DNA from 4 places in the Aeromonas allosaccharophila genome. Region 1 is predicted to be linked to each of the others. Evidence: predicted binding sites of a transcription regulator. Region 1 holds the regulator's gene; each other region holds the start of a gene.
The links. Region 1 encodes sigma-54, which starts transcription at its own class of promoters, with help from an activator protein. Its sites were predicted from a motif close to TGGCACNGTTTTNGCTT; they were not measured.

Region 1 (4,715 bases):
CGTCAGCGATCGGATGAAAAGCCTGGGGGTGGCTCACGTGGTGCAGGGGGCCGATAAAAAGCTGCCTCACTTCGAGGCGTTGCTGGCCAAGCTGGGACTGACGCCGGAACAGGCCGCCTACATGGGCGATGACGCCATCGATCTGCCGGTGATGACCGCCTGTGGCCTGGGTATCGCGGTGGCCGATGCCCATCCGCTGGTGCTGAGCCGTGCCGATCTGGTCACCCGTCTCGGCGGCGGCATGGGGGCGGTGCGCGAGGTGTGCGACCTCATTCTGCAGGCGCAAGGCCACGGCGACTATCAGCCCGAGGCCTCGGTATGAGCAGACAGACCCTGTTGTTCGCCTTGTTGCTGCTGGTGGCGCTGGTCGCCTGGCAGTTGGGCAAGGTGGAGCTGGTGCCGGAGAGCGCCGTCAAAATCGAAAACTATCAGCCGGATTTTGTCGCCAAAGATCTGGTGACCACCCGTTTTGATATCAATGGCAAGCGCACCGAACGGCTGGAGTCGACCTACGCCGAGTATTATCAGATCCTCGAGCAGGCCACCTTCGACAAGCCGGTGGTCTACATGTATGACGAGCAAGGTGCCGCCGAGTGGAAGGTCACCGCCGAAACTGGCGTGCTCAACACCGGCGACAACGTCATCCTGCGGGACAAGGTGCATCTGGATGGTCTGTTGCCCACCTCCTTCATCTCCACGCTCGATACGCCCTATCTGGAGCTGGATCTGGTGACACAGGATGTGCGCAGCAACCGGGAAGTGAACATTCTGGGTCGGGATTTCCAGACCCAAGGGGTTGGCCTCAAGGGCCATCTGGACCGCAAATATTTTGAGTTACTGGATCAAGGTCATGCAATCTATTTCAATGAAAAACGCTAATCTGGCCCTCGCAGCCCTGTTGTTGTGTAGTGCGGTGACCGCCAAAGAGTCCGACTTTGCCGAGAAGGTCTACGTCGATGCCGTCAAGCAGGTGGCTGAGATGCAGGACAACCGCATCACCTTCGAAGAGGATGTGACCATCAATCAGGGCACCATCAAGATCAAGGCTGACAAGGTGGTGGTGACCCGTTCCGGCGAGAAAGGGGCCGAGGTAATGACCGCCTACGGCAAACCGGCCACCTTCTTCCAGATCCTGGATAACGGCAAGCCGGTCAACGCCCATGGCAACACCATCCGCTACGAGCTGAAAAACCGGCTGGTGACCATCACCGGTAACGGTCAGCTCAAGCAGGAGGATAGCCAGGTCAATGGCGATCTGATCCGCTACGACATCGTCAAACAGAAGATGATTGCCGAGAGCAAGAGCCCGAACCAGCGGGTCAAGACCGTGTTCCTGCCGGATCAGGTAGAGAATTTCGACAAGCCCGCCGATCAGCAGAAGCAGGGAAAATAAACCATGGCAGTGTTAAAAGCAGTGGGCCTGCAGAAGAGCTACAAGCGCCGCATGGTGGTGAGTGACGTCAGCCTGGAAGTGGGCACCGGCCAGATTGTCGGCCTGCTCGGCCCCAACGGTGCCGGCAAGACCACCTCGTTTTACATGATCGTCGGGCTGGTGCAGCGCGATGCAGGTCTCATCACCATCGACGATCAGGACATCAGCCTGCAGCCCATGCATGTGCGGGCTCGCAACGGTATCGGTTACCTGCCGCAGGAGGCCTCCATCTTCCGTCGCCTGTCGGTGTTCGACAATCTGATGGGGGTGATGCAGACCCGCAAGGGGTTGAGCCGCGAGGAGCGTGAGGACAAGGTTCAGCAGCTGCTGGAAGAGTTCAACATCACCCACATTCGTGACAACTTGGGTCAGAGCCTCTCCGGTGGTGAGCGCCGCCGGGTCGAGATCGCCCGCGCACTGGCGGCCGAGCCGCGTTTTATTCTGCTGGATGAGCCATTTGCAGGGGTTGACCCGATTTCTGTGATAGACATCAAGAAGATCATTCAGCATCTGAAAGATAGAGGCCTCGGCGTCTTGATTACCGACCACAACGTCAGAGAGACTCTGGACGTATGTGAGAAGGCCTATATCGTCAGCCACGGCAAGATGATTGCCGAAGGTGCACCGGCTGACATCCTCGCCGATGAACAGGTCAAGCGCGTCTATTTGGGCGATCAATTCAGTCTATAGTAAGGGGGCATGCCTTCATTTCCTTTGACGCCTGCCTCGCTGAACATAAGGATATCCCGACGTAGATGAAGCCGACATTACAGTTGCGTCTCGGTCAGTCCCTGACCATGACGCCGCAATTACAACAAGCGATTCGTCTGCTCCAGCTCTCCACCCTGGAACTTCAGCAGGAAATTCAGCAAGCGCTCGAAAACAACCCTCTGCTGGAGCAGGAAGAGAGCGAGCAGCAGGAGAGCGCACCGGAAGCGCCGGTCGATGACAGTCAAATGGACTCCAGCGATGCCATGGCTCAGGAGCAGATGCCGGACGAGTTGCCGGTGGATACGACCTGGGATGAGGTCTACTCCGCCGGCACCGCCCAGAGCGCCGGCCCCATCCACGATGGGGAAGATAGCGTCTATCAGGGGGAGACTACCGAAAACCTGCAGGATTATCTGCTGTGGCAGATGCGACTCACCCCGTTCAGCGACGTGGATGCCGCCATTGCGCTCGCCATCATCGATGCTATCGACGAATCCGGCTATCTGACCGTTGCGCTGGAAGACATTCAACAGGCGGTGGGCAGCGACGAGCTGGAGGTCGAACTCGACGAGGTCGAGGCGGTGCTCAAGCGGGTGCAGCATTTCGACCCGGTCGGCATTGCCGCCCGTTCGGTGCAGGAGTGCCTGCTGATCCAGCTGGAGCAGTATGACCCGCAGACCTCCTGGCTCAATGAGGCCAAGGAGGTGATCCTCGAGCACATGGAGCTGCTCGGCAACCGCGATTATCGTACCCTCGCCCGCAAGACCAAACTCAAGGAGAGCGACCTCAAGGAGGTGCTGGATCTGATCCAGCTGCTGGAGCCGCGCCCCGGTAACGGCATCATCCAGAGCGACTCCCAGTACGTGATCCCCGATGTTTCCGTGGTCAAGAAGGGCAACAAGTGGGTGGTCGAGCTCAATCCCGATTCCGCTCCCCGCATCAGGGTCAACGAGACCTATGCCGCCATGGCCCGCAACGCCCGCAGCAGCACCGATACCCAGTTTATCCGCTCCCATTTGCAGGAAGCCAAGTGGTTCATCAAGAGCCTGGAGAGTCGCAATGACACCCTGCTGAAGGTGGCCAGTTGCATTGTCGAGCAGCAGCAGGGCTTTTTCGAGTATGGTGAAGAGGCGATGAAGCCGATGGTGCTCAACGACATCGCCGAAGCGGTGGAGATGCATGAGTCGACCATCTCCCGGGTGACGACCCAGAAGTACATGCATACCCCCCGTGGTATCTTCGAATTGAAGTTTTTTTTCTCCAGCCATGTGAACACCGAAGGAGGAGGAGAGTGCTCATCGACCGCAATTCGCGCGCTCATCAAGAAGCTGGTGACGGCAGAGAATCCTGCCAAGCCGTTAAGTGATAGCAAGATCGCGGATTTGCTGGCCGAACAGGGTATTATGGTGGCGAGACGCACGATCGCTAAGTATCGCGAATCCTTGTTTATCCCACCTTCCAATCAGCGCAAACGCCTGGTTTAGGCAAAACAAAAGGATGATGTTATGCAAATTAACCTGACCGGACACCATGTCGAGATCACCGAAGCTCTGCGTGATTATGTGAACAACAAATTTGCCAAACTCGAGCGTCACTTCGACCACATCAACAATGTTCATGTGGTGCTTAGCGTGGAAAAACTGAACCAGATAGCGGAAGCCAAATTGCACGTCAGCGGTGGCGAAGTGTTTGCCAACTCTGAACATGCCGATATGTATGCTGCGATAGACACCTTGCTCGACAAGCTGGACAGGCAGATCATCAAGCACAAAGATAAGTTAAACAAAAAATAACTATGCAACTTGAACACATACTGAGTCGGGACTGCACCAAGAGTGCAGTCCCTTGTACCAGCAAGAAACGCGCCCTCGAAATCATCAGCGAGCTGGCCGCCGAACGCCTTGGCACTTCCCGTCAGGCGCTGTTCGAATGTTTGCTGGCCCGCGAAAAAATGGGCAGTACCGGGATCGGTGCCGGTATTGCGATCCCCCACGGTCGTATTGACGATGAATTCCCGCCAACCGCGATCCTGATGACCTTTGCCGATCCTATTCCTTTCGACGCCATCGACAATCAACCGGTTGACCTGCTGTTTGCCTTGCTGGTGCCGGAAAGCGAGTGCAAGCAGCATCTCAAGACCCTTTCCCTGATGGCTTCCAAGCTCGGTGACAAGGCGGTCTGCCGCCAGTTGCGCCAGGCAACCAGCGATGAAGAGCTCTATCAGATCATGACCTCGGCCTGACAGCAGGCCAAGGATGAGACACCCGTTTTGGCGTGAGGGAACAAGATGCAGTTAATCGTGGTAAGTGGACGTTCGGGCTCCGGTAAAACGGTAGCCCTGCGAGTGCTGGAAGATCTGGGTTACTACTGTGTGGACAACCTGCCGGTCAATCTGCTGCCGCAGCTGATTGTCTCGGTCGAGAGCCAGTATGACAAACTGGCGGTCAGTATCGATGTGCGCAACCTGCCGAGCGAGCCGGAGAAACTGGAAAATCTGCTGGCCCAGGTGCGCAATGAAGGGCGGGTAAAGTTCTCCAGCTTCTTCTTCGATGCCGACAACGGCACTCTGCTG
Region 2 (4,715 bases), 890 kb from region 1:
CCTCCATCTCCTGATCCCGCTGGGCAGGTTGAGGGGGACGCTGACCGGAGGCAACCCGGGCCTTGGGCTTGGCAGGTTCCGGGGCTGCGCCCCACTGCCCTTGCTCGGCCAAGGTTCTGGGCGCTGCATTGGCAGCAGCCAGACCGGCCGATTGGGTGTTGCCCATTGGCGCCGCATTGCCCGGCTTGAGCTTCTGCTGGCGCGCCAGCAAGGCGGCCAGGGTATCGGCATAATGTTCGTTCTGCTCCTTCGCCGGTGTCGGCTCGGGACGGATCATCTGCCGTGCGGCAGACGAAATATTGACGCTCTCATCGTTCAGCTGACGGCGAACCGGCGCATCTTTGGGCCCCGGAACCTGGGATTGATAATCGACTGCGGCGACTATCTCTACCCCTCCGGTGACTTTTTTGTTGGACATGATGACGGCGTCAGGCCCGAGAGTCTCCTTGACCTCGGCCAGAGCCGTTCGCATGTCCTTGGCAAAAAACCGCTTAATCTTCACCCGTCGTCTCCGCTAACTAGTTCTGCCCCACCGCACTGACGATGCGAATTTGCTTGTCGTCGGGCACTTCCTGATAAGACAGAACGCGCAATCCAGGAATGGCATTCTTCACAAACTTGGCCAGGGTATTGCGCAAGATCCCCGATGTCAGCAGCACGGCAGGTTGACCTTCCAACTCTTGCCGCTGTGTGGCCTCCACCAGTGAGCGCTGCATCCGCTCTGCCAGACCCGGTTCAATACCGGCACCATCACCGCCACCTGCCTGCAGGGATTGATGCAATATACGTTCCAATTCCGGAGCCAAGGTAATCACCGGCAGCTCAGGATCCGGGCCTGCAATCTCCTGCACAATCAGGCGACGCAGGGCAATCCGGCAAGCGGCGGTGAGCACTTCCGGATCCGGACTGCGCGGCGCGTATTCAACCAGGGTCTGCAGGATAGTGCGCATATCGCGGATTGGCACGCCTTCATTGAGCAAATTCTGCAATACCTTCACCAGGTTACCCATGCTGATCACTTCCGGCACCAGCCCTTCGACCAGCTTGCTCTGATGTTTGCCAATCATGTCCAGCAGCTGTTGTACCTCGTCATGACCCAGCAGCAGAGCCGCATGGTTGGTGAGGATCTGGCTCAGATGGGTAGCTACCACGGTCGCGGTATCCACCACCGTATAACCCAGCGTCTGTGCTTGAGAGACCATCTCCTTGGCAACCCAGACCGCTTCCAGCCCGAAGGCGGGATCCCGGGTGGCTATCCCCTGGATCTGGCCAAATACCTGCCCCGGATTGATGGCCATCTCTTTATCATGGTAGACATTGGCCTCGCCGGTACTGACCCCCATCAAGGTGATGCGATATTGGTTTGGCGCCAGATCCAGATTGTCGCGAATGTGCACGGCCGGGACCAGAAAGCCCAACTCTTGCGAGAGTTTCTTGCGTACCCCTTTGATCCGGTTGAGCAGTTCACCACCCTGATTGCGATCCACCAGCGGGATCAGCTGATAGCCGACTTCAAGCCCTATGATGTCCACCGGCATCACATCGTCCCAACTCAGCTCTTTCTGCTCATGAGGCTGTTCGGCAGTGGCAGGCAACAGCTCGCCCTTGGCCGCTTTGGCGGCCGCCAGTTTCTCGCGGCGCAGCAGCCACCAGGCGCCGGCGGCCGAGAGAGCCCCCAAACTCAGGAAGGCAAAATGCGGCATCCCCGGCACCAGTCCCATCATCAGCAGAATGCCGGCAGAGATGATCAGCGCCTTGGGATTGTCAAACAGCTGACCCAATACCGCAGTCCCCATGTCCTGATCGGTATTCTGACGGGTCACTATGATGGCGGCGGCGATGGAGAGCAGCAGGGAGGGGATCTGCGCCACCAGACCGTCACCTATGGCCAGCAGGGTATAGATCTCGGCAGACTCGCTGAAGGTCAGCTGGTGCTGCATCATCCCGATGATGAAGCCACCGATGATGTTGATAAAGAGGATCATGATGCCCGCGATGGCATCCCCTTTGACAAACTTTGAGGCACCGTCCATGGAGCCGTAAAAGTCGGCTTCCTGGGTCACATCCTGACGACGCTTCTTCGCATCTTCCTGATTGATGAGACCGGCGTTCAAATCGGCATCGATAGCCATCTGTTTGCCCGGCATCGCATCAAGGGTAAAACGGGCACTCACTTCCGCGATCCGCCCGGCACCCTTGGTGATCACCACAAAGTTGATGATCATCAGGATGGTAAAGACGATGATGCCGACCGCATAGTTGCCGCCGATCACCACATTACCGAACGCCTCGATCACATGGCCCGCAGCGGCAGTACCATTATGACCTTCCAGCAACACCACCCGGGTCGAGGCGACGTTCAACGCCAACCGCAGCAAGGTAGCGAGCAGCAATACGGTCGGGAAGGCAGCAAATTCGAGGGGACGCCGGGTATAGACGGCCACCAGCAGTATCACGATGGAGAGGGCAATGTTGAAGGAGAAGAGCACATCCAGCATCAACGGCGGGATGGGCAACACCACCATGCCGAGCGCAGCCAATACCAGCAGAGGGGTACCAAGGCCTTTGCCCAATACTCCCCGGTACTCTTTGAACTGGCCCAATACTGCCTTGAATTCCATCGCGCTTCTCAATTTCAACCTGCTGGTGCCAGATTAAAGCAAACATCAAGCCAACAATACAAGACATTGAAATACAATGGATTTATTTTGACTACGTCAGAACTTTGTCATTTGCGATATTCGGTCGGGATGGGGAGATCCTTGGCCAGCGGCTGGGGACGACGCCCCTGACCACGGCGGAATTTTTTGAGCTGGAAAACATAGGCGAGCACCTGGGCAACCGCCGCAAACAGCCCTTCCGGGATCTCGTGGCCCAGCTCGGTTGAGTGGAAGATAGCCCGGGTCAAAGCCGGTGACGGCATGATCGGGATCTCGTACTCTCTGGCTATCTCCCTGATCTTCATTGCAATTTCATCGGTACCCTTGGCCACGACCTTGGGCGCGGCACCGGGTTTGCTCGCATCATACTTGAGCGCCACCGAGTAGTGGGTCGGGTTGGTGATCACCACATCGGCCTTGGGCACATCGCCCATCATCCGGCGCATCGCCATCTGCATCTGCAACTGGCGGATCTTGCCTTTTACCTCGGGCTTGCCTTCGCTGTCCCTGAACTCGTCCTTCACCTCCTGCTTGGTCATCTTGAGCTGACGCATATGGTTCCACTGCTGGAACGGCACATCGATGGCCACGATGGGAAGCAGGGCGCAGCAGAGGATGATCAACATCCAGAGAAACAGCTCCAGCGCATCGATAATGCCACCGGGAAATCCCTCCATGGAGAGGTTGAGCAGGTGATTGAACTGGCTGGATAACATCCACCAGGCAAACAGAGTGATGAACACCACCTTGGCGATGGACTTGACCAGCTCGATCAGCGACTGCACCCCGAACATCCGCTTGAGGCCACTGAGCGGACTCAACTTGCTCATCTTGGGCATCATGGCTTCGGTGGAGAAGTTCATCCCCCCCATCAGGGTGTTGCCGATAAAGGCGGCAATCGCCACCAGCGCGAACAACAACCCCAGCGGAAGAACCAGTTCCCCCAGCAGCGCCGGCAACATGGCGATCATGGCATTGGGATCGAAAGCCTGCTCCCGATCCAGAGTAAAGCCCATGGTGACGACCTTGATCATGGCGGTCGCCAGCGAGCCCTTGAGCATCAACAGGCCAAATACCGCCGAGAGCAGAACGCTGGCGGTTCCCAACTCTTTTGAACGTGCTATCTGCCCTTTTTCACGGGCCTGTTGCAGTCGTTTGCCCGTGGGTTGTTCGGTACGTTCCTGGTCGGTATCAGCCATGAGCGCCCCCGAAGCACTGGGTGTTGATCAGCTCGCAGCTGACCTCCTGCACCCGCTCCCACATCATGTCGAAGTGGCCGAGGAACCCGCCGATAGTGAGCCAGAGGATCAGCAGACCCGACATCATGCTGACCGCAAAACCGATACTGAAAATATTGAGCTGCGGCGCCGCACGGGTCATGACACCAAAGGCGAAGTTGATCAGCAGCAGGGCGACGATGGCAGAAAGGGCCATCACCAGTGAGGCCTGATACATCACTCCGAGAAAACCGATCAGGGTACGGATGGCCGGTAAAGTGAGTCCAGCGTCCGACACCGGCAAGGTTTCAAAGCTGAGGATCACCAGCCGCAGCATCACCAGATGACCATCCAGCGCCAGAAACACCAGGGTCGCCAGCATCAGATAGAACTGGCCCACCACGGGGGCCGACTGGCCATTCATCGGATCCACCAGGGTGGCAAAGCCGAGGCTGGTTTGCATGGCGATGACCTGACCGGCCATCACGAAGCTCTCCATCAGAAACTGGGTCATCAGACCGAGGGCAATACCGATCAGTAGCTGCTGGCCCAATACCAGAAAACTGCCAGCAGAGAAGAGCTCGATAGGGGGCATTTTCGGGAGCAGCGGGGCGATCAGAAAGGTGATGGTCAAAGCCAGCCCCATCCGTACCCGCGCAGGGGCGAGGCGACTACCAAACACCGCCATCACCATCAGCAGACTGCTCACCCGCGCCAGCGGCCAGAGAATGGAAGACAACCACTCCATGATCAGAGCGGTTGTATAGGTCATCCCACCACCTCGGGAATTTGGTTGACCATCAGTACGAAGAAGTCCATCAGACTCTGCAAGCCCCAG
Region 3 (4,715 bases), 2.0 Mb from region 1:
GCATGGTCGTCGAGATATCCGTTCCGACAATTTGCACGCCACCAGGCAAGGTGCCCGGCTTTTTCATCTGTTGTTCCAGCGCCGTCATGGCAATGGAGTAGGGCTCTTGCCCTGACGACGATGCGGCAGACCAGATCTTGATGGGGCGGCCGCTTTTCCCCAATTCAGGGAAAATCTTGTCGGTAAGCAGTTGAAACGGATAGGTATCACGAAACCAGAGGGTCTCGTTGGTTGTCATGGCATCCACCACGGCCATTTTCAGGTCACGCTCTCGCACACTCATTGCACGGGTAACCAGATCAGACAGACTCTCGATGCCAAACTGAGCCATCAACGGTGAAAGACGGCTCTTCACCAGATACTGTTTGTTATCACCCAGCACGATCCCGCTCTGAACCGCCAGAAAGTTGCTGAACTGTTTGTATAAGTCGTCCGAAAGTGTCTTCATGCAGCTGTTCTTCTTTATTAGAGTGCGTTTTGTACGGCCTTGGCCAATTCATCCGGTTGGAACTTGGCGATGAAATTGTTGGCCCCCACTTTCTGCACCATGGCCTGGTTGAATACCCCACTGAGGGAGGTATGCAGAATAACATGCAAATCCTTGAGATTGGGATTATTCCGGATTTCTGCAGTGAAGGTGTAACCATCCATTTCCGGCATTTCGATATCCGAAATCACCAGCGCAATCTGATCCTTGATGGGGCCATTTTTGGCCATTTCCAGCAGCATATTCAGTGCTTCACGACCATCTTTTGCCAGCACGCACTCGACCCCGATGGCTTCGAGCGCACGCTGCACCTGTTTGCGCGCAACAGAAGAGTCATCGGCAACCAGCACAGGACGTCCCAGGGTCGGGTGGTCGATGCTAGACTCCACCAGCTCTTTGCTCACTTCAGTAGATACCGGGGAGATCTCGTTGAGAATGCGTTCAACATCGAGGATCTCTACCAACTCGCCATCCACCTCAGTGACCGCAGTCATGTAGTTGATGCGACCCGCGCCTTTGGGCGGTGGCAGGATCGACTCCCAGTTCATATTGATGATGCGCTCGACCGAATGCACCAGAAAACCCTGAATGGAGCGGTTGTACTCGGAGATAATAATGAAGCACTTGCTCAAATCTTCAATCGGACGCTTGCCAACCGCCATGCTGAGATCGATGACCGAAATCGTCTGGCCACGAATATGGGCGACCCCGCGAATGCAGGAGTTCAGTTTGGGCATCACGGTCAAGGGGGGGCACTGCAACACTTCACGCACTTTGAATACGTTGATGCCAAATCTTTGACGTCCGTTGAGACGAAACAACAACAACTCCAGCCGGTTTTGTCCCACGAGCTGGGTACGCTGGTTGACCGAGTCCAGAATACTGGCCATAAACACTCCCTAAAAACGCTTGGCATTAATCATGCATGCGTGATGGATTGCGTCAGACTATCGATGTGACAACGAACAGATTCTGAAGCAATCATAGTTAAATATGGTGATATGCGTGAACAACTTATCGACCAACGAGCGAAAATGATTAACCGACTTTTACTCATCAGCCTCTTTTTTGGCAGCATATCTTCCAGCTACGCCTCGGACGTCACTACTTATCTGCAAGAAAGGGCACAAGAGTTCGTTTACAGCCAGCTGGATGTTCCGTTGGATGCCAGAGCTGAGGTCACCCCTGCCACGCTGGATGAACGGCTCCCACTGACCCGCTGCGAAGATCTGCTCACTATCAGCTTACCAGCAAAAATGGAAATTCGCCGCAATACAACAGTTTACCTTAAATGTGAGGAAGACAAACCTTGGGACGTCTATCTCCCGGTGCGGGTCAGCATTCAAAAGCCCTATGTCACGGTGGCCAACCCCATTGCCAAGGGGGATCTGCTGAGTGAAAGCCAGCTGGTCCTGGCCTATCAGGATCAAACCCTGATCCGCGGCGACTACCTGACTGACACAGCCCCTCTTATCGGGGTGCGCAGCAAGCGGGAGCTAAAACCGGGGCAGCCCATCCGTTTGAGCCAGGTTTGTGTAGTGTGTAAAGGGGATCAGGTCACTCTGACGGCAGAAAACAGCAACTTCCAGATCAAAACCATGGCCCGAGCCTTGCAAGATGGCAGCTTCGGAGAGATCATCAAACTCGTCAATATTCGCTCCGGCAAAACCGTTGAGGGTAAAGTCAGTGCAGTGGGTGCCGTATCGGTCACGTTTTAAATCCGGATCCTTGACAACTTTTTTCTAAAGTTTTGACCTGCCGCACCGATAAACAGGTAAGCAAACCTTAAAGCAGACGAAGGTAACTAAAATGGCCATCAACAATATCAACAACTTGGCGAACAATCGGTTGCAAAATACCGCTAATAGCCAGGGGACAGGCAGCAAGTCAGTCACCTCATCGCCCGAAAACAAAGCGGCTACTGTCAAGCTGGACTCCGTCTCCTTGACCAGTGAGGCGCAACAATTGCAAAAAATGCAACAAAACCTCAATACCGCCTCGACCGGCAACGAGAGCAAGGTCGAACGACTGAAAAAAGCCGTTGCCAGTGGCGAATATCAGGTCAACAGCGAAGCTGTTGCCAAGAAGATGTTCAGTTTCGAGGCCAATCTGGACAAAGTTCTGGGATGATGGACTTACCTTCGTTACTGCACACCCAAGATGATTACCTCAGCCAGATGCAAGGCATTCTGGAAGAGGAGTTCAGCTTGCTCGAGCAGCATCAGGCACTGGCCCTGCCTGCACTGACCGAGCGCAAACAGCAGTTGCTTGCTGCGATAGAAACCCTGGACAAGACGCTGGCAGAGATGCCGGAACTGGCACTGCAGCTGGCAGCATATCCCGACGTGATAGCGCAACTTCGTGCAAAACTGGATGCCTGCCAGGCACAAAATGATATCAACGGTCGTTTGCTTGAATTGAGCATGGTCTCCAACCGTCGTCTGGCAACCTTTCTGAGTCAGTTGCGAGATCGCAACAGCCTGACCTATGACGCCAAGGGCAACACTCGCTCTGGCACCCGCTCCTACGGTATCAAGGCCTGACATCTCTTATCAGGCCTTGCATTTTTGCTGTCCGTTTTAAAACACCAGTCTCAGCAACTCTCGCCCATCCTCACACGCATTGACGCGTAGCACCCCGTCTTCATAGCACCCGTAACTGGCAGGCAGCTCGCCGCGCGGGAAACAGATCGATCCCGGGTTCATCAATACCCGCTCCCCCTGCCACTCCAGCACCGGCACATGAGTGTGGCCACTCAGGAACAGACTGCCCGCCGGGAGCTGTACCTCGTCCGGACGGTAAAGATGACCGTGGCTGACAAACCAGCGCCGCTCATCGACCAGCAGCTGGTTGTAGGGGGCGGTAATGGGAAAGCGCAACAGCATCTGATCCACTTCGGAATCGCAATTGCCCCGCACCGCGATGATCTGCGGTGCCAGCTCGTTGAGCCGATCGGCCACGGCAGCCGGGTTATACCCCTCCGGCAGAGGATTGCGCGGGCCATGGTTGAGCAGATCGCCGAGCAGCAGATAGTGATCCGGCTGCCAGGGCTCAAGTTGGGTCAGCACCCGCTCCAGCGCAATGATGCTGCCGTGGATGTCGGAAATGATGGCAAGTTTCATGAAATGCTCCTCACTGCGGGCTGAAATAGAGATCCTTGGTGGCAATCGTCCCTTTCAAATTCTGGCTGGGCAGCCCTCGCAGCGCGGGATCGACCAGTCTCATCTGATTGTAATGATATACGGGGATGATCGGCGCCTCTTCGAGCAGCAACTGTTCGGCATGGCGGTACAGTTCACCCCGGCTCGCACTGTCCAGCGTGTTGGCCGCCTGCTCCAGCAGCAGATCAAAATCGGGATTGCAGTAGCCGCTCTCGTTGCGCAGATCCTGACAACGGAAGCTGCCCAGCATGGCTGACGGCTCGACGTAATCGCCAAACAGGAAGCTTCTGGCCACCTGAAAATCACCGCTATCCTTGGCCACCTGATAGGCCCCCCACTCCAGACTGTTGAGGGAGACCTGCACCCCCAGCTTCTGCCACATGGCGGCAATGGCCATCGCCATCTGCTTGTGGGTGTCGGCAGTGTTGTAGGTAATGCTCAGCTTGAGTGGATTCGCACTGTTATACCCGGCCGCTGACAGCAGGGCTGCCGCTTTGGCCTGCCGAGTCGGCATATCCTCGAGCGCCACAGGCAATACCACCCGGGGATAACACGGCATCTCCGGCAACAGCGACCATGCAGCCTGTTCATCCTGCCCGCTCACAGCACCAATGAGCTGCTGTCGATCAACCGCCATGGAGAGCGCCTGACGCACCCGCACATCCTGAAGTTCCGGGCGCTTCAGATTGAACGCATAGAGATAGGTACCAAACAGCGGCAAGCCCCACAGCCGCTCCGGGGATTCGCGCTTCATCTTCTGGTAATAGCCGGGGGAGACCTTGTTGGTCAGCTGGATTTCACCGGCCTCATAACGCAGCCGCTCCGCATGTTGCGAGGTGATCGGCAGGTAGGTGACCCGCCCGATACGGGTGTGCAGGTCGTCCCAGTAGTGGATATTGCGCTCGGCTTCGATCCGCTCGTTCGGCGTCCAGTTTGTCAGCCGGTACGCACCATTGCTCACCAGCTTGCCGGGCTCGGTCCACTGCTTGCCAAACTGGGCTATCGCTTTCTGATTGACGGGCACAAAGGGGCGCTGACTGATGAGCTGCAAAAAATAGGGGGTAGGC
Region 4 (4,715 bases), 590 kb from region 1:
CGGCCGGAGCGCTTGCGGTCCATCTCGGTCAGCAATTTCTTGCGGATACGGATGTTCTTCGGAGTCACTTCTACCAGTTCGTCGTTGTCGATGAACTCGAGAGCCTGTTCCAGAGTCATGCGGATCGGCGGAGTCAGCACTTGGGCTTCGTCGGTACCGGAGGCACGCATGTTGGTCAGCTGTTTGCCCTTCAGGCAGTTAACAGTCAGGTCGTTGGAACGGGAGTGAATACCGATCACCTGGCCTTCGTACACTTCGGTCGCGTGACCGATGAACAGACGACCGCGGTCTTGCAGACCGAACAGGGCGTAAGTCAGGGCCTTACCGGTTGCGTTGGAGATCAGCACGCCGTTCTGACGCTCGCCGATGCTGCCACCCTTGTGCGGACCGTAATGGTCGAAGGTGTGGTACAGCAGACCGGTACCGGAGGTCATGGTCATGAACTCGGTCTGGAAACCGATCAGGCCACGGCTCGGGATCATGAAGTCAAGACGGACACGACCCTTGCCATCCGGCGTCATGTTGGTCATTTCGCCTTTACGCAGACCCAGTTGCTCCATCACGGAACCCTGGTGCGCTTCTTCAACGTCCACGGTTACGGTTTCGAACGGTTCTTGCAGAACGCCGTCAACGGTACGCAGGATTACTTCCGGACGAGACACAGCCAGTTCGTAACCTTCGCGACGCATGTTTTCGATCAGGATGGAGAGGTGCAGTTCACCACGACCGGATACGCGGAACTTGTCCGGATCATCAGTCTCTTCCACGCGCAGGGCCACGTTGTGGACCAGCTCCTGGTTCAGACGCTCCAGAATGTTACGGGAGGTCACGAACTTGCCTTCTTTACCGGCGAACGGTGAGGTGTTGACCTGGAAGGTCATGTTCACGGTCGGCTCGTCAACGGAGAGCGGCGGCAGGGCTTCAACAGCACCGTTGTCACAGATGGTGTCGGAGATTTTCAGCTCGCCCAGACCGGTGATGGCGATGATGTCACCCGCTTGCGCGTCGGTAACTTCAGTACGGGACAGGCCCAGGTAACCCAGCACCTGGCCGACTTTACCGTTACGGGTTTTGCCGTCAGCACCAACGATGGTGACTTGCTGGTTGGTCTTGACGCGACCACGGGTGATACGGCCGATACCGATAACGCCGACGTAGGAGTTGTAGTCCAGCTGGGAAATCTGCATCTGGAAACCACCGTCGGCATCCGCCGCCGGGGCTTCTACGTTGTCAACGATAGCCTGGAACAGCGGCTCCATGTTCTCGGACTCGACGTCCTGATCCATGGTGGCCCAACCGTTCAGTGCAGAGGCGTAAACAACTTTGAAATCCAGCTGTTCGTCAGTCGCGCCCAGGTTGTCGAACAGGTCGAATACCTGATCCATTACCCAGTCAGGACGAGCACCCGGACGGTCGATCTTGTTGATGACCACGATCGGCTTCAGACCCTGAGCGAACGCTTTCTGGGTCACGAAACGGGTTTGCGGCATCGGGCCATCTACGGCGTCAACCAGCAGCAGCACGGAGTCAACCATGGACAGTACGCGCTCAACTTCACCACCGAAGTCGGCGTGACCCGGGGTATCAACGATGTTGATGCGGTAGTCGTTCCAGCGGATCGCAGTGTTCTTGGCGAGAATGGTGATGCCACGTTCCCGTTCCAGATCATTGGAGTCCATGATCCGTTCCTGACCTTCGCTGGTGCGATCCAGAGTACCGGATTGCTGCAGCAGCTTATCAACCAGAGTCGTTTTGCCGTGGTCAACGTGCGCAATAATCGCAATATTGCGTAAATTCTCTAACATTCTCGCCTCAAATCACCGGGTAAAATTGGGCGCTAATTGTACTCTCGCCTTTGTGATCTGCCTAGCAGAATTGCAGTACATTCGCGCACAACAACGGATCTGGATCATAGACCTCCCCGACAAACCCTGCTTAGATGGGCGGTGGCCGTATTTTGCGCACCATTATAGCGCACCAAAACGATCCACCACTGCACTAAATTGATGCAACACGAGTCGAGAACGCCTGATTTTGGGGAGCCTCATCAGCGGGATTGCCCTGAAATCAAGCTGTCACAAACTTGGCACGATACTGGCTTATGTGAATGTGACGACGCATTCACCCAGAGAGTTTTAACACCGGAGGTTACTTAGCATGTCAGCCCAGAACGTATTGGCCCTGATCCAGGAACACGAAGTCAAGTTTGTTGATCTGCGCTTTACCGACACCAAGGGTAAAGAGCAGCATGTATCCATCCCTGCTCACCAGGTTGATGAAGATTTCTTCGAAGACGGCAAGATGTTCGATGGTTCCTCCATCGGTGGCTGGAAAGGCATCAACGAATCCGACATGGTACTGATGCCGGACGCAGCCTCCGCCAAGCTGGACCCGTTCACCGAAGAGACCACGCTGAACATCGTTTGTGACGTGCTGGAGCCTGCCACCATGCAGGGCTACGACCGCGATCCGCGCTCCATTGCCAAGCGTGCCGAAGATTTCCTGAAAGCCAGCGGCATCGCTGACACCGTGCTGTTCGGGCCGGAGCCGGAATTCTTCATGTTCGACAACATCACCTTCTCGAACACCATGGGCCACAGCTTCGTAAAAATCGAATCTGAAGAAGCCGCATGGAACTCCGGCACTGCCTATGAGCATGGCAACAAGGGTCACCGTCCGTTCGTGAAAGGCGGTTATTTCCCGGTTGCGCCGGTCGACTCCTCCCAGGATATCCGCGCCGCCATGTGTCTGGTGCTGGAAGAGATGGGCCAGGTTGTTGAAGCTCACCACCACGAAGTGGCCACTGCCGGTCAGAACGAGATCGCTACCCGCTTTAATACTCTTACGCTGAAAGCTGACGAAGTGCAGGTGCTGAAGTACGTGATCCACAACGTGGCCCACGCCTACAACAAGACCGTTACCTTCATGCCGAAACCCATGTTCGGTGACAACGGCTCCGGCATGCACTGCCACCAGTCTCTGGCCAAGAACGGCGTCAACCTGTTCGCTGGCGACCTGTATGGCGGCCTGTCCGAAATGGCTCTGCACTACATCGGCGGTATCATCAAGCACGCCAAGGCCATCAACGCCTTCGCCAACCCGACCACCAACTCCTACAAGCGTCTGGTTCCGGGTTATGAAGCACCGGTCATGCTGGCCTACTCTGCCCGCAACCGCTCTGCCTCCATCCGCATCCCGGTAGTACCGAGCCCGAAAGCCCGTCGTATCGAAGTGCGCTTCCCGGATCCGGCTGCCAACCCGTACCTGGCCTTCGCAGCCCAGCTGATGGCCGGTCTGGACGGTATCATCAACAAGATCCATCCGGGCGATGCCATGGACAAGAACTTGTATGACCTGCCGCCGGAAGAAGCCGCAGAAGTACCGACCGTTGCCGGTTCTCTGGACGAAGCGCTGGCTGCTCTGGATAGCGATCGCGAGTTCCTGACCCGTGGTGGCGTGTTCAGCGATGACTTCATCAACTCCTACCTGGAACTGAAACAGCAGGATGTTGACCGTGTGCGCATGACCCCGCACCCGCTGGAGTTCGAACTGTACTACTCCGTCTAAGCCAGAACAGGCTGCCCATTTAAATCCGGCCAGCTTGCTTAATCGTGACAAAACCCGCCATCTGGCGGGTTTTTTCTCTGATAGGATTAAGAAAATGACCGTCAAGGAGAGATGGATGAACAACAAGCATGTTTTAGGGGTGCTCACCCTGCTGTTACTGACCTCGTTCGGGGCAGATGCGGCCAAGGTCTACTCCTGGGTCGATGGCAATGGCATCACCCACTACACGGATGCACCACCGCCAAACAAGAGTGCCAAAGAGGTCGATCTGCGGGTCGCCCCGCTGCTGGGCAGCAGCACGCCCAAATCGGTGCAGGTGGACAACTTCAACAGCCTGACCGGCGCCGATGCCAAGAAGGAAAAAGAAGCAGCCAAGCTGGCCATCGAACTGCTTTCCCCGGAACAGGGCAGCACGCTGCGCGACAACACCGGCAACATCGTCTTTCAGGGCAATATCAGTCCGAAACCACCGACCCAGTATGATGTGCGCCTGATCCTGGATGGCAAGGCTGCCCCCATCGTCAACAACAGCCTGTCGATCCGCGTCGAGAACGTTGATCGCGGCGCCCACGAGGCTCAGCTCGAGCTGCTCGCCAAAGACGGTACGATCCTTGCTAAATCCAGTGCAGTCACCTTTTACCTGCATAGAGCGAGCGTGACGCCGGCTCCCAAACCCACCCCCAAAGCCGACTAGGGGTGATATAGCGCACCGATGCGGGTAAACTCTATGCACCATATCGGTGCATAACAGGTGTGTAGCACCGTTTTAGGGAGAAACCTGTGCCAACCCGCTCGGACAACGCCAAAACACTCTTGGATAATTTGCTGACCGCCGTGATCCTGATGGATGAGCGGCTCAGCATCCAATTCGTCAACCCGGCGGCTGAACAGCTGCTCTCCCTCAGTGAACGCAGGCTGATCGGTATCGAACTGCCCCATCTGCTGGAACATATCTCCCTCGACCTGCAACGGCTGAAACAGTGCCTCATTTCAGGGCAGGGCTTTACCGATAGCGAAGTGACCCTGGTGGTAGAGGGAGAACCGCGGTTGGTAGAACTGAGTGCAACGCCCATGGCTGACCATGAACAGCGCCTGCTGGTGGTGGAGCTGCGCAAGATCGACCAGCAGAAGAAGATCAGCCAGGAGCA

Region 2: flhA (flagellar biosynthesis protein FlhA) is a predicted target of sigma-54. The motif match lies at 2,658-2,674, and genes of this name have one in related genera.
Region 3: flgA (flagellar basal body P-ring formation chaperone FlgA) is a predicted target of sigma-54. The motif match lies at 1,398-1,414, and genes of this name have one in related genera.
Region 4: glnA (glutamate--ammonia ligase) is a predicted target of sigma-54. The motif match lies at 2,085-2,101, and genes of this name have one in related genera.

Annotation. Positions count from the first base shown of each region.
Region 1 is NZ_CP065745.1:3,116,659-3,121,373, reverse strand. It holds gene kdsC (3-deoxy-manno-octulosonate-8-phosphatase KdsC) at 1-322, shown strand, start outside; gene lptC (LPS export ABC transporter periplasmic protein LptC) at 319-879, shown strand; gene lptA (lipopolysaccharide transport periplasmic protein LptA) at 866-1,393, shown strand; gene lptB (LPS export ABC transporter ATP-binding protein) at 1,397-2,122, shown strand; gene I6G90_RS14170 (RNA polymerase factor sigma-54) at 2,188-3,627, shown strand; gene hpf (ribosome hibernation promoting factor) at 3,649-3,936, shown strand; gene ptsN (PTS IIA-like nitrogen regulatory protein PtsN) at 3,939-4,385, shown strand; gene rapZ (RNase adapter RapZ) at 4,431-4,715, shown strand, end outside.
Region 2 is NZ_CP065745.1:2,224,859-2,229,573, forward strand. It holds gene flhF (flagellar biosynthesis protein FlhF) at 1-502, opposite strand, end outside; gene flhA (flagellar biosynthesis protein FlhA) at 519-2,621, opposite strand; gene flhB (flagellar biosynthesis protein FlhB) at 2,729-3,859, opposite strand; gene fliR (flagellar biosynthetic protein FliR) at 3,852-4,649, opposite strand; gene fliQ (flagellar biosynthesis protein FliQ) at 4,646-4,715, opposite strand, start outside.
Region 3 is NZ_CP065745.1:496,856-501,570, reverse strand. It holds gene I6G90_RS02265 (CheR family methyltransferase) at 1-448, opposite strand, end outside; gene I6G90_RS02260 (chemotaxis protein CheV) at 466-1,377, opposite strand; gene flgA (flagellar basal body P-ring formation chaperone FlgA) at 1,522-2,205, shown strand; gene flgM (flagellar biosynthesis anti-sigma factor FlgM) at 2,297-2,617, shown strand; gene I6G90_RS02245 (flagella synthesis protein FlgN) at 2,614-3,030, shown strand; gene yfcE (phosphodiesterase) at 3,067-3,609, opposite strand; gene I6G90_RS02235 (peptide ABC transporter substrate-binding protein) at 3,620-4,715, opposite strand, start outside.
Region 4 is NZ_CP065745.1:3,707,827-3,712,541, reverse strand. It holds gene typA (translational GTPase TypA) at 1-1,805, opposite strand, end outside; gene glnA (glutamate--ammonia ligase) at 2,158-3,567, shown strand; gene I6G90_RS16945 (DUF4124 domain-containing protein) at 3,683-4,261, shown strand; gene glnL (nitrogen regulation protein NR(II)) at 4,348-4,715, shown strand, end outside.